Regions from separate parts of the Anaerobacillus sp. 63XJN7_5_ISO-PGPR-S23-430 genome, predicted to be linked through region 2. Evidence: riboswitches for the same ligand, from Rfam matches in the RefSeq annotation. Region 2 holds a riboswitch; each other region holds the start of a gene.
The links. Region 2 has a riboswitch for S-adenosylmethionine ahead of mtnK (S-methyl-5-thioribose kinase). Riboswitches for the same ligand answer to the same signal wherever they lie in the genome.
Positions count from the first base shown of each region.

Region 1: linked by a shared signal. The riboswitch ahead of AC0VYJ_RS13695 (Na+/H+ antiporter NhaC family protein) and the one ahead of mtnK (S-methyl-5-thioribose kinase) in region 2 are both predicted to bind S-adenosylmethionine.
Region 3: linked by a shared signal. The riboswitch ahead of AC0VYJ_RS19255 (MetQ/NlpA family ABC transporter substrate-binding protein) and the one ahead of mtnK (S-methyl-5-thioribose kinase) in region 2 are both predicted to bind S-adenosylmethionine.
Region 4: linked by a shared signal. The riboswitch ahead of AC0VYJ_RS07380 (assimilatory sulfite reductase (NADPH) flavoprotein subunit) and the one ahead of mtnK (S-methyl-5-thioribose kinase) in region 2 are both predicted to bind S-adenosylmethionine.

Region 1 covers NZ_CM149686.1:2,594,228-2,596,428, reverse strand. Annotated here, with positions in the region: gene AC0VYJ_RS13700 (alpha/beta fold hydrolase) at 1-406, shown strand, start outside; SAM riboswitch class I at 600-703, shown strand; gene AC0VYJ_RS13695 (Na+/H+ antiporter NhaC family protein) at 774-2,069, shown strand; gene AC0VYJ_RS13690 (hypothetical protein) at 2,157-2,201, opposite strand, start outside.
Region 2 covers NZ_CM149686.1:760,233-762,433, forward strand. Annotated here, with positions in the region: gene mtnK (S-methyl-5-thioribose kinase) at 1-1,114, opposite strand, end outside; SAM riboswitch class I at 1,229-1,365, opposite strand; gene AC0VYJ_RS04145 (carbon-nitrogen family hydrolase) at 1,452-2,201, opposite strand, start outside.
Region 3 covers NZ_CM149686.1:3,711,630-3,713,830, forward strand. Annotated here, with positions in the region: gene AC0VYJ_RS19250 (methionine ABC transporter ATP-binding protein) at 1-195, opposite strand, end outside; gene AC0VYJ_RS19255 (MetQ/NlpA family ABC transporter substrate-binding protein) at 217-1,023, opposite strand; SAM riboswitch class I at 1,193-1,301, opposite strand; gene AC0VYJ_RS19260 (alpha/beta hydrolase family protein) at 1,411-2,201, opposite strand, start outside.
Region 4 covers NZ_CM149686.1:1,348,239-1,350,439, forward strand. Annotated here, with positions in the region: gene AC0VYJ_RS07370 (ABC transporter ATP-binding protein) at 1-21, shown strand, start outside; gene AC0VYJ_RS07375 (hypothetical protein) at 77-454, shown strand; SAM riboswitch class I at 614-725, shown strand; gene AC0VYJ_RS07380 (assimilatory sulfite reductase (NADPH) flavoprotein subunit) at 889-2,201, shown strand, end outside.

The sequences.
Region 1 (2,201 bases), 1.8 Mb from region 2:
TACATCGTATTTACCTTTTTTCTCGGTATACTTGAAAAGGTGGCTTTATCGAAAAGGTGTCAGAGGAAATTTGCTTAATTGTGTTTATGATCCTTCCCTTATCGATGAAGAAATGATGGATGGATATATCCAACCTTTCTTCAATGAGGGTATCTTTCGGTCATTAGTTAGGATGATTCGAGATCGCGAAGGAGATTTGTCAGAAGCTGAACTAAATCAAATTCATACACCTAGCCTACTAATATGGGGAGAAAATGACAGAGTTGTGCCGTTGAAAATTGGGAAGCGTCTCAGTAACGATCTCCCCAATGCTAAACTGATCATCTATGAAAAAACCGGTCACCTTCTACCAGAAGAAAAACCGGAATCGATTATGAAGGATATTGAGCGGTTTTTGGGAAAATAAAGATTGATCTATTGCAAAAATTGGTAGTCATACAAAGCTTGAACCAGACTAGTTAATCAGGTAAACTCCTTTAAGGATGAGGAGTTTATTTTGATGCAGTTAATCAAAGTTGACTCATCAGAATAATGCGTGATAAAGTAAAGCTCGTTATGAAAAAGTAAAATGAAGCATGCGCTCATTGATAATTGTATATTTCTTATTAAGAGAAGTGGAGGGACCTGGCCCAAAGAAGCTTCAGCAACCTCTGATCATCAGAAAGGTGCTGCTTCCAGCAAGAGAAATCTTGAGAGATAAGTGCAAAAGCCTTCTTCTCTTGAAGTGGGCTTTTTTTATTGAGACAGAATAAAAGATGAAGGAGACATGAATAATGGAGAAAGAAATAAAGGGGAACGGCCTGGCTTTACTTCCCCTTGGAATATTTATTGTGCTTTTTATTGGTACAGCTATCATAACAAAGGACTTTTATAGTATGCCTGTTATTCTCGCTTCTCTAATTGCGGCGGGCGTAGCTCTTTCGATGAATCGAAAAGAAAGCTTTATGAAAAAAGTGGAAGTGTTTTGTCGTGGAGCAGGTAATACGAATATCATATTAATGATTTTGGTCTTTTTACTGGCTGGGGCGTTTGCCGGAACAGCTGAAAAAATTGGAGCAGTAGATTCGATTGTTAATTTAGGTATATCGATTCTACCAGCTAATCTTTTAATCGTAGGTTTATTTGTCATTGGCTGTTTTATTTCTATTTCGATGGGTACATCGATGGGAACGATTGTAGCACTTGCTCCCATTGGAATTGGAATTGCAGAGCAAACCGGAGTTGCCCCGGCACTGGCTTTATCAGCGGTCATAGGTGGGGCAATGTTTGGTGACAATCTTTCTATGATTTCAGATACTACAATTGCGGCAGTACGCACACAAAATACGCAAATGAAAGATAAATTCAAAGTAAACTTTTTTATAGTCTTGCCAGCTGCTATCGTAACAGCCATTGTATATGGTGCTTTAACGATGGGAGAGCAAGCAACGGTTGGAGGAGAACACGCATTTGATTTCGTTACAATTATCCCTTATTTAGGTGTACTGATCGCAGCGATCGCTGGTGTTAATGTTCTTATTGTACTTGTAAGTGGTACCTTATTTGCTGGGATTGTAGGTTTATATAACGGAACATTTGGAATGAGTGGACTGATCTCCACGGTTACAGAGGGCATAAAAGGGATGGAAGACCTTGCCATGATTGCTCTCGTCATCGGAGGGATGATTGAAGTCATTAAGCATAACGGAGGAATACAATACGTATTGGACAAAATCCTGAGCAAAGTAACTTCTCGTAGAGGAGCAGAGTTTGGTATCGCCGGTCTCGCAAGCGTGCTTGATTTATCAACAGCTAACAACACCATTTCGATCATAATGGGGGGGCCACTTGCGAAAAACATTTCCGAAGAATATGGGGTAGACCCACGAAAGTCTGCTAGTATTCTTGATATTTTCTCAGGTAGTATACAGGGCATGCTCCCATATGGGGCACAGGTGCTTGCAGTAGCAGGTCTTGCGTCGATTTCGCCACTCGCTCTACTACCGTATTCAATTTATCCAATCCTCATTGCTATTGCAGGAATTATTGCGATTTTCATCAACTATCCCTCTTTTTCGAAAAAGGGCTAAAGTGATAGTAAACAGAATCTTGAATTAAAATTTGATATGAGCATTTAAAAAGCAGGTAGCTCAATTTGAGCTACCTGCTTTTTTTTATTATCCTTCGATTTGTTTTTGAAGATGCACAATTCGTTGAGGAAG
Region 2 (2,201 bases):
CCACAGCGAGTTTTACTCTTGGATCACTGATCGTCTCGATCTCTTCTACATGAGCAAGTCCAATCGTTCTTCGGATGATTTTACAGCCGGAAAATCCAATGCTATCGACAAAAATAGATTGTAGAAGAGCGTCTAGGTATCCTCTCGAATAACGATTATCTTCTGAGAGATGGTCGTCCCATAATGATCGGAAAGTAGATTCAAATACGTTCCAAACCTCGGTAGTGACGCCAAATAAATAAGCGAGGTATCCTTCTTTCTCTTCTTCTGATCTATGGGCCTCCTGCGACAGGATACTAAGCGCAATATTGGCGATAAAAGCACCGACATCAAAACCAGCTGGCCCATAGAAAGCAAATTCTGGATCGATTATTTTGGTTGAGCTTTCCGTAACAAACAGGCTACCTGTATGTAAGTCCCCATGTATCAAAGCTTCTCCTTTTGTTAAAAAAGAGTGTTTGAGGGAGGCCACTTCAGTGAGGAAATCGTCATCTTCCCAGAGCGATTCAACATCTGCTCGAAGCTCTTCTGTAAAGGCATTGCTTTCGGCATTATAGAAAGGATCTGAAAATACGAGGGTTTCTGTTATGCCACATAAGTCTGGATTACTAAACCGTTTGGCAAGCTCTTTCTTATTTGCCGAACCAAGACCGTAGTCAGAAGTGAAAAAGAGCGTATGAGCGAGGTAGGTACCGACGTTTCTTGCAAGTTCAGGATATATACGTCCTTCAATAAGTCCTTTGCGTAAAATAGTGTGCGTTGATAAATCTTCCATAACCGTTGCGGCTTTTTCAGAGTCATGCAAATAAACGATTGGAGAAAAGTCAGGAACGAGCGAGTGAGCTTGCTTGAGCGCCTCGCTTTCAATTCTGGACCGATCAAGTGTAAGCGGCCAGGATTCGCCAACTACTTTGGCATAAGGCAAGGCTTGTTTGACGATCCAGGATTGTCCTGTTTTCTTGTGTTGAACATGAAAGACATAATTTAAATTGCCATCGCCAATTTCCTTTACATGAACAGGAGCGGTGCGATCCAAAAGCTCGTGATGCTCTAAAAATTGCACAACTGTTTCGCTTGTAAACGGTGTGTACCCTGAAGTGATCTGAATACCCATGTAAAATTCCCCTTTCAACTATTTATGGTTGTTGTATTGCATGAAGATCGGAATTTCGGCATAAAAAAAGCCTCTTTCCGAAGAAAGAGGCTTGAAGACAGAGATACTTCACACCTCTTATCTTCCAGAATGAATATCATCCTGTTGGAAGTAGCACCGTGCCATTTAAGTCATCGATTCATCTGGACTTTAAAATAGGTCGGTTGCTGGGCGTCATAGGGCCAAATCCCTCAGCCTGCTCTTGATAAGAGAAAGTTTATGAAATTATTTTACAATTTTTTCGCTTGAAATGTATGTTACATAGAAAGGAACATGTTTGTCAATAATATTTTGAATATTATTTATAAATATCTGGACGTCGATCTTCAAAGATAGGAATGCGACTCCGGATTGATGACATTTCCTCTTCGTCAATAGAACCTGTTAAAATAACCTCTTCTTCTCCTGCTTCTGCGATAATTGTTCCCCACGGATCAATGATCAATGAGTGTCCTCCAAACGTATTATCAGGATCTTCCCCGACACGATTACAAGCAATCACGTAGCACTGATTTTCAATCGCGCGACTGATAAGTAATGCTCGCCAATGATCGGTGCGTTGCTTTGGCCATTCTGCTGGTACGAACAATACTTGGGCACCTTCAACTGCATGAAGGCGAAGCCACTCAGGAAAGCGAATATCATAACAAATGAACCCGGCACATGGGAGTTCTTCAAGTGTAAAATGACTTTTTTCATTTCCAGAAACGAGGAATTTCTCTTCATTCATTAAACGAAACAGGTGCGCTTTGCTATACTCATGAACGAGCTGCCCATCTCGATTGAACACAAGCATGGTGTTCGTTACTTCGCCGTTATGATGCTTAGCGATGGAGCCCCCGACAATATTTACGTCGTTTTTTTTGGCGAGGCGAGATAGAAAAGCAATCGACTTTTCTGCATCAGTATCTCCAATTTCATCAAGACGAGATAAATCATAACCTGTGGACCACAATTCTGGTAAAACGATGATATCTGGTTTGTCACTCACCGCCTTAGAAACAAGCTCTTCAACTTTAGAGAAATTCTTTTCTGGATTGCCAAAAGC
Region 3 (2,201 bases), 1.3 Mb from region 2:
ATTGATAAATACCTTTCCATCTGTCGGTCGCTCCAGAAGATTCACCATTCGGACAAGCGTGCTCTTTCCAGCACCACTATAACCGATGACGCCATAGATGCTTCCTTTCTCAACTTCTATGGAAACATCATCAACCGCCTTCGTAATCGTCTCACCGCTTTTATACGTTTTCGTTATATTTTCTAATCGAATCATCGTGCTCACTCCTCTTTCGAATTACCAGGATGCAACAACAGAACCGTTAAATTCGTCCTGGATAAATTGCTTCACTTCATCTGATTGATAGTAGTTCACTAGCTTTTGAATACGTTCATCATCTTTGTTCTCTGTTTGTGTTGCAATCACGTTCACCCACGGGGAATCTTCGGGTTCCATTTCAAGAGAATCTTCTTTCGGTACGCGTCCACTTTCCATTGCAAAGTTCGTATTAATTGCTGCAATCGCAAGCTCACCAAGCTGTCTTGGAATTTGTGAAGCTTCTAATGGAACAAATTCGAGATTATAAGGGTTCTTCTCAATATCTTTGATCGTTGCTTTAACACCAACGCCATCTTTCAACTCAATAATGCCAGCTTGCTCAAACAACATTAGCGCTCTAGGTTCACCTGTTGAATGGTTAGGCAAGCCAACTTTGTCGCCTTCTTGCAATTCATCAAGACTCTTATATTTGTCAGAATAAATTCCCATTGGGAAAGTAATCGTAGTTGCTACCTTGGAAAGCTCGAGTCCTCTTTCTTTTACATAATCATTCAAATAAGGTTCATGCTGAAATACGTTCGCATCCAATTCCCCTTCATCAAGGGCTGTATTTGGCATCACATAATCATTAAACGCAATCACTTCAATTTCAAACCCGTCTTCCGCTGCGATTTCCTTCACCTTGTTCATCACATCTTCATGCGGACCAGCCGTTACCCCTACCTTCAGTGGGCCATCTTCTGAATCTCCAGAAGCCTCATTTCCAGAACAACCTGCCAAAAAGACTAAAATAAGTGCACCTAATAAATACAATGATTTCTTCATTTCTCAATCTCCTTTAAAGTTCATATAGTAATGTAAAGCGTTTTAGCGCTAAAATATAAAAGCGCAAAAGTGCTTCGATCTGCTAAAATCCCCTCCCAATAAAAAAACTCCCTCTGTAAAGTACAGAGAGAGTTGTATCATTTCATCATTATCAGCAGCGCTGAACTCTCTCTCATCTTTCAAACGATTGCTCGTCTGCTGGAATTAGCACCTTTCTCACGAACTGAGATGGTTGCTGGGCGTCACAGGGCCAGTCCCTCTGCCACTCTTGATAAGAGTTTTCAATATTATTTAACTATTTTCAATAGTATAGTATCTTTCTCGAAGGGCGTCAAGGGAAGATCTCAAAAAGTGCCTGTCACCGCCCGCTATTTGTCGAAAGATTTCTTATTGTCTTCCTTCTAGGTAATTGTCGAACCAGTTTCCTAGATGCTTAAGTCGTTCCACTCGTAGTTCTGGATGACCGCTTCTTGATAAATTATGATCAGAATCTGGGAATCTTACAAACATCGTTTCCTTCCCACGATGCTTTAAAGCCACATATAACTGTTCTCCTTGCTCTATAGGGCACCTGTAATCATTTTCGCTATGAAGAATTAAAAGTGGGGTTTCGATTTGGTCCACATACTTAAGCGGTGAATGATGCCATAGCTTAGCAGGGTTTTCATCTAAATCACTTCCAACTTCCCACTTTGTGAAAAAGTATCCGATGTCACTAACGCCATAGAAACTCTGCCAATTCGAAATGGAGCGCTGGGTAACCGCTGCTTTGAATCGATCGGTTTTCCCAACAATCCAGTTCGTCATAAAGCCACCGTAGCTTCCTCCCGTCACGAAAAGTTGAGCTTCATCAATAAAGGAATACTTGTTCAAAGCGGCATCAACACCCGCCATCAAATCCTCATAATCACCCCCACCATAATCTCCTCGGCAACCATTCACAAACTCTTGTCCATATCCCTGACTACCACGTGGATTCGTATAAAGGACAACATATCCTTTTGCTGCAAGAAGCTGAAATTCGTGCATAAATGAATTACCATACATCATATGTGGTCCACCGTGAATTTCAAGAATAAGGGGATGTTCCTGATCTTCCTTAAAATCCTTTGGCTTCATGAGCCAGCCCTGAATCTCCAAACCGTCTTTCCCAGCGTATGTAAACATTTCTGGTGTCG
Region 4 (2,201 bases), 590 kb from region 2:
CCAGCTTATCCATCTGCATAAGGACCGTGTATCTCAAAAATGGCCAAATTCGTTCATCGTCAAAAGGAGGTATGTATTGAAGGATTTTGCTTCGCTAACCCATAAAGAAATTGCGATTCGATATACGGTATTGACGCTGTTTCTATCGTCTACCATTTTTATAGTGGATTACGACCTTCCACTCTGGGCGTATGTCATATGCATGCTTCTATCGATATTTGGTATTGCGGTGAACTTGTTGAAATGGAAACGTGGGAAAAAAGTTAACGTCACATTTAAAGATCATGTCATTCGCTCCTGCGTTTTTTCTTTCATAGCTTTTCTCTTGTTGGTGCTGCCTTTTGACTACTCCAGTTGGTTGATGATTCTTATGATTCTATCTCTTGTCATGGCGAATACGATTGATTTCATGCGCATTCGGAATAGGATACAAGAGGGACAACGGCAGGGATAAAAGACCTGAATCATTTGGATTATTTTTCATGAAGATTGCTGGTGTTAGCAGCATTTAGTTAATTGAATGATGATAATTTTCTAATAATATATTGACTTTTATTCGATCTCGAGATAACATTTGAACCAATCATTGTCATATACAATTTGATAGCAACATTTCTTATCAAGAGAGGTGGAGGGACTGGCCCTATGAAGCTTCGGCAACCGATGAGATGATCCTTCATCTCATACTGTGCCAAATCCAGCAGGTTTATCCTGAAAGATAAGAAGACTGGCTTCGTACTTACAAACCTTTCTTCTTATGTTTTGAGAAGAGAGGTTTTTTGTGTTGAATGGGTTAGGGGGAATGCAGACGAATTTATTTGCTATTAATTCCGAGTAAACTACTTTCATTACATTGAATTAAATTTGAGTATTGTGAGGTGGATTGTATTGCAGTTACAGGTTGTGAATAGCCCTTTTGACAAAGAACAAACGGAGCTTTTAAATCGTCTCTTACCAACATTAAATGAGACGCAGAAAATATGGCTGAGCGGATACCTTTCCGTACCAGGTAGCTCTGAAGCTGCGGCAGCTACTGAGACGGTTGCTCAAGGTGTTTCTGCTTCAGAAGCATTCTCTAAACAAGAAGCAAAAACACGTGAGCTTACGATTCTCTATGGCTCACATACTGGCAATTGTCAGTCACTAGCGGAATCTTTCTTTGAGCGATTGGAAAACGAGAAATACAACGTTACCCTTTCATCGCTTGATGATTTTAAGCCAAAGTCGCTTAAAAAAGTAGAAGATTTATTATTGATTACAAGCACCCACGGAGATGGCGATCCTCCTGATAATGCGTTAAGCTTCCATGACTTTGTTCAAAGTAAGAGAGCCCCTGAATTAAATGGTCTCAGATTCTCAGTCTTATCACTTGGTGATAGCTCCTATGAATTTTTCTGCCAAACCGGGAAAGATTTTGACAAGCGCTTTGAAGAATTAGGTGCAACAAGGCTCTATCCTCGTGTAGATTGTGATCTTGATTTCGAAGAGCCGGCAGAAGAGTGGTTCGAAGGCGTGACGGGAGTATTGAAAGAAGATCAGTCTACGAGAGAATCGACTTCTGAAACAAAACCTGATGAGTCGAATCAGACGTATTCCAGAACGAATCCATTCAAAGCCGAAATTCTTGAGAATGTTAATTTGAATGGACGTGGATCGAATAAAGAAACACGGCACATTGAGCTTGATCTTGAAGGATCGAACCTTGATTATGAGCCGGGTGATAGCCTTGGTATTTACCCGGAGAATGATACTGCTCTTGTCCGTCAGCTAATCGATGAACTGAACTGGAAGCGAGAAGAACAGGTTATGGTGAACAAAAAGGGTGACGTTCAGCCACTTGAAGAAGCTTTAACGAAAACATATGAGATTACGAGTCTCACAAAGCCATTGCTCAAGAAGATTGCAGAGCTGACATCAAGTTTTGAGCTTAAGCGCATGGTTGAAGCGGAAGGCGAAGAACTAAGAACATACCTTTACGGTAGAGATTTAATTGATTTGGTGAAGGACTACGGACCGTGGACCGTCTCGGCACAGGAGTTTGTAAACGTTCTGCGCAAAATTCCGGTTCGTCTTTATTCGATCGCAAGCAGTTCAAAGGCAAATCCAGATGAAGTTCATCTCACAATTGGGGCACTAAGGTATGATGCACATGGTCGAGCTCGTACGGGCGTATGCTCTGGCCAATGCGCAGAGCGCTCACA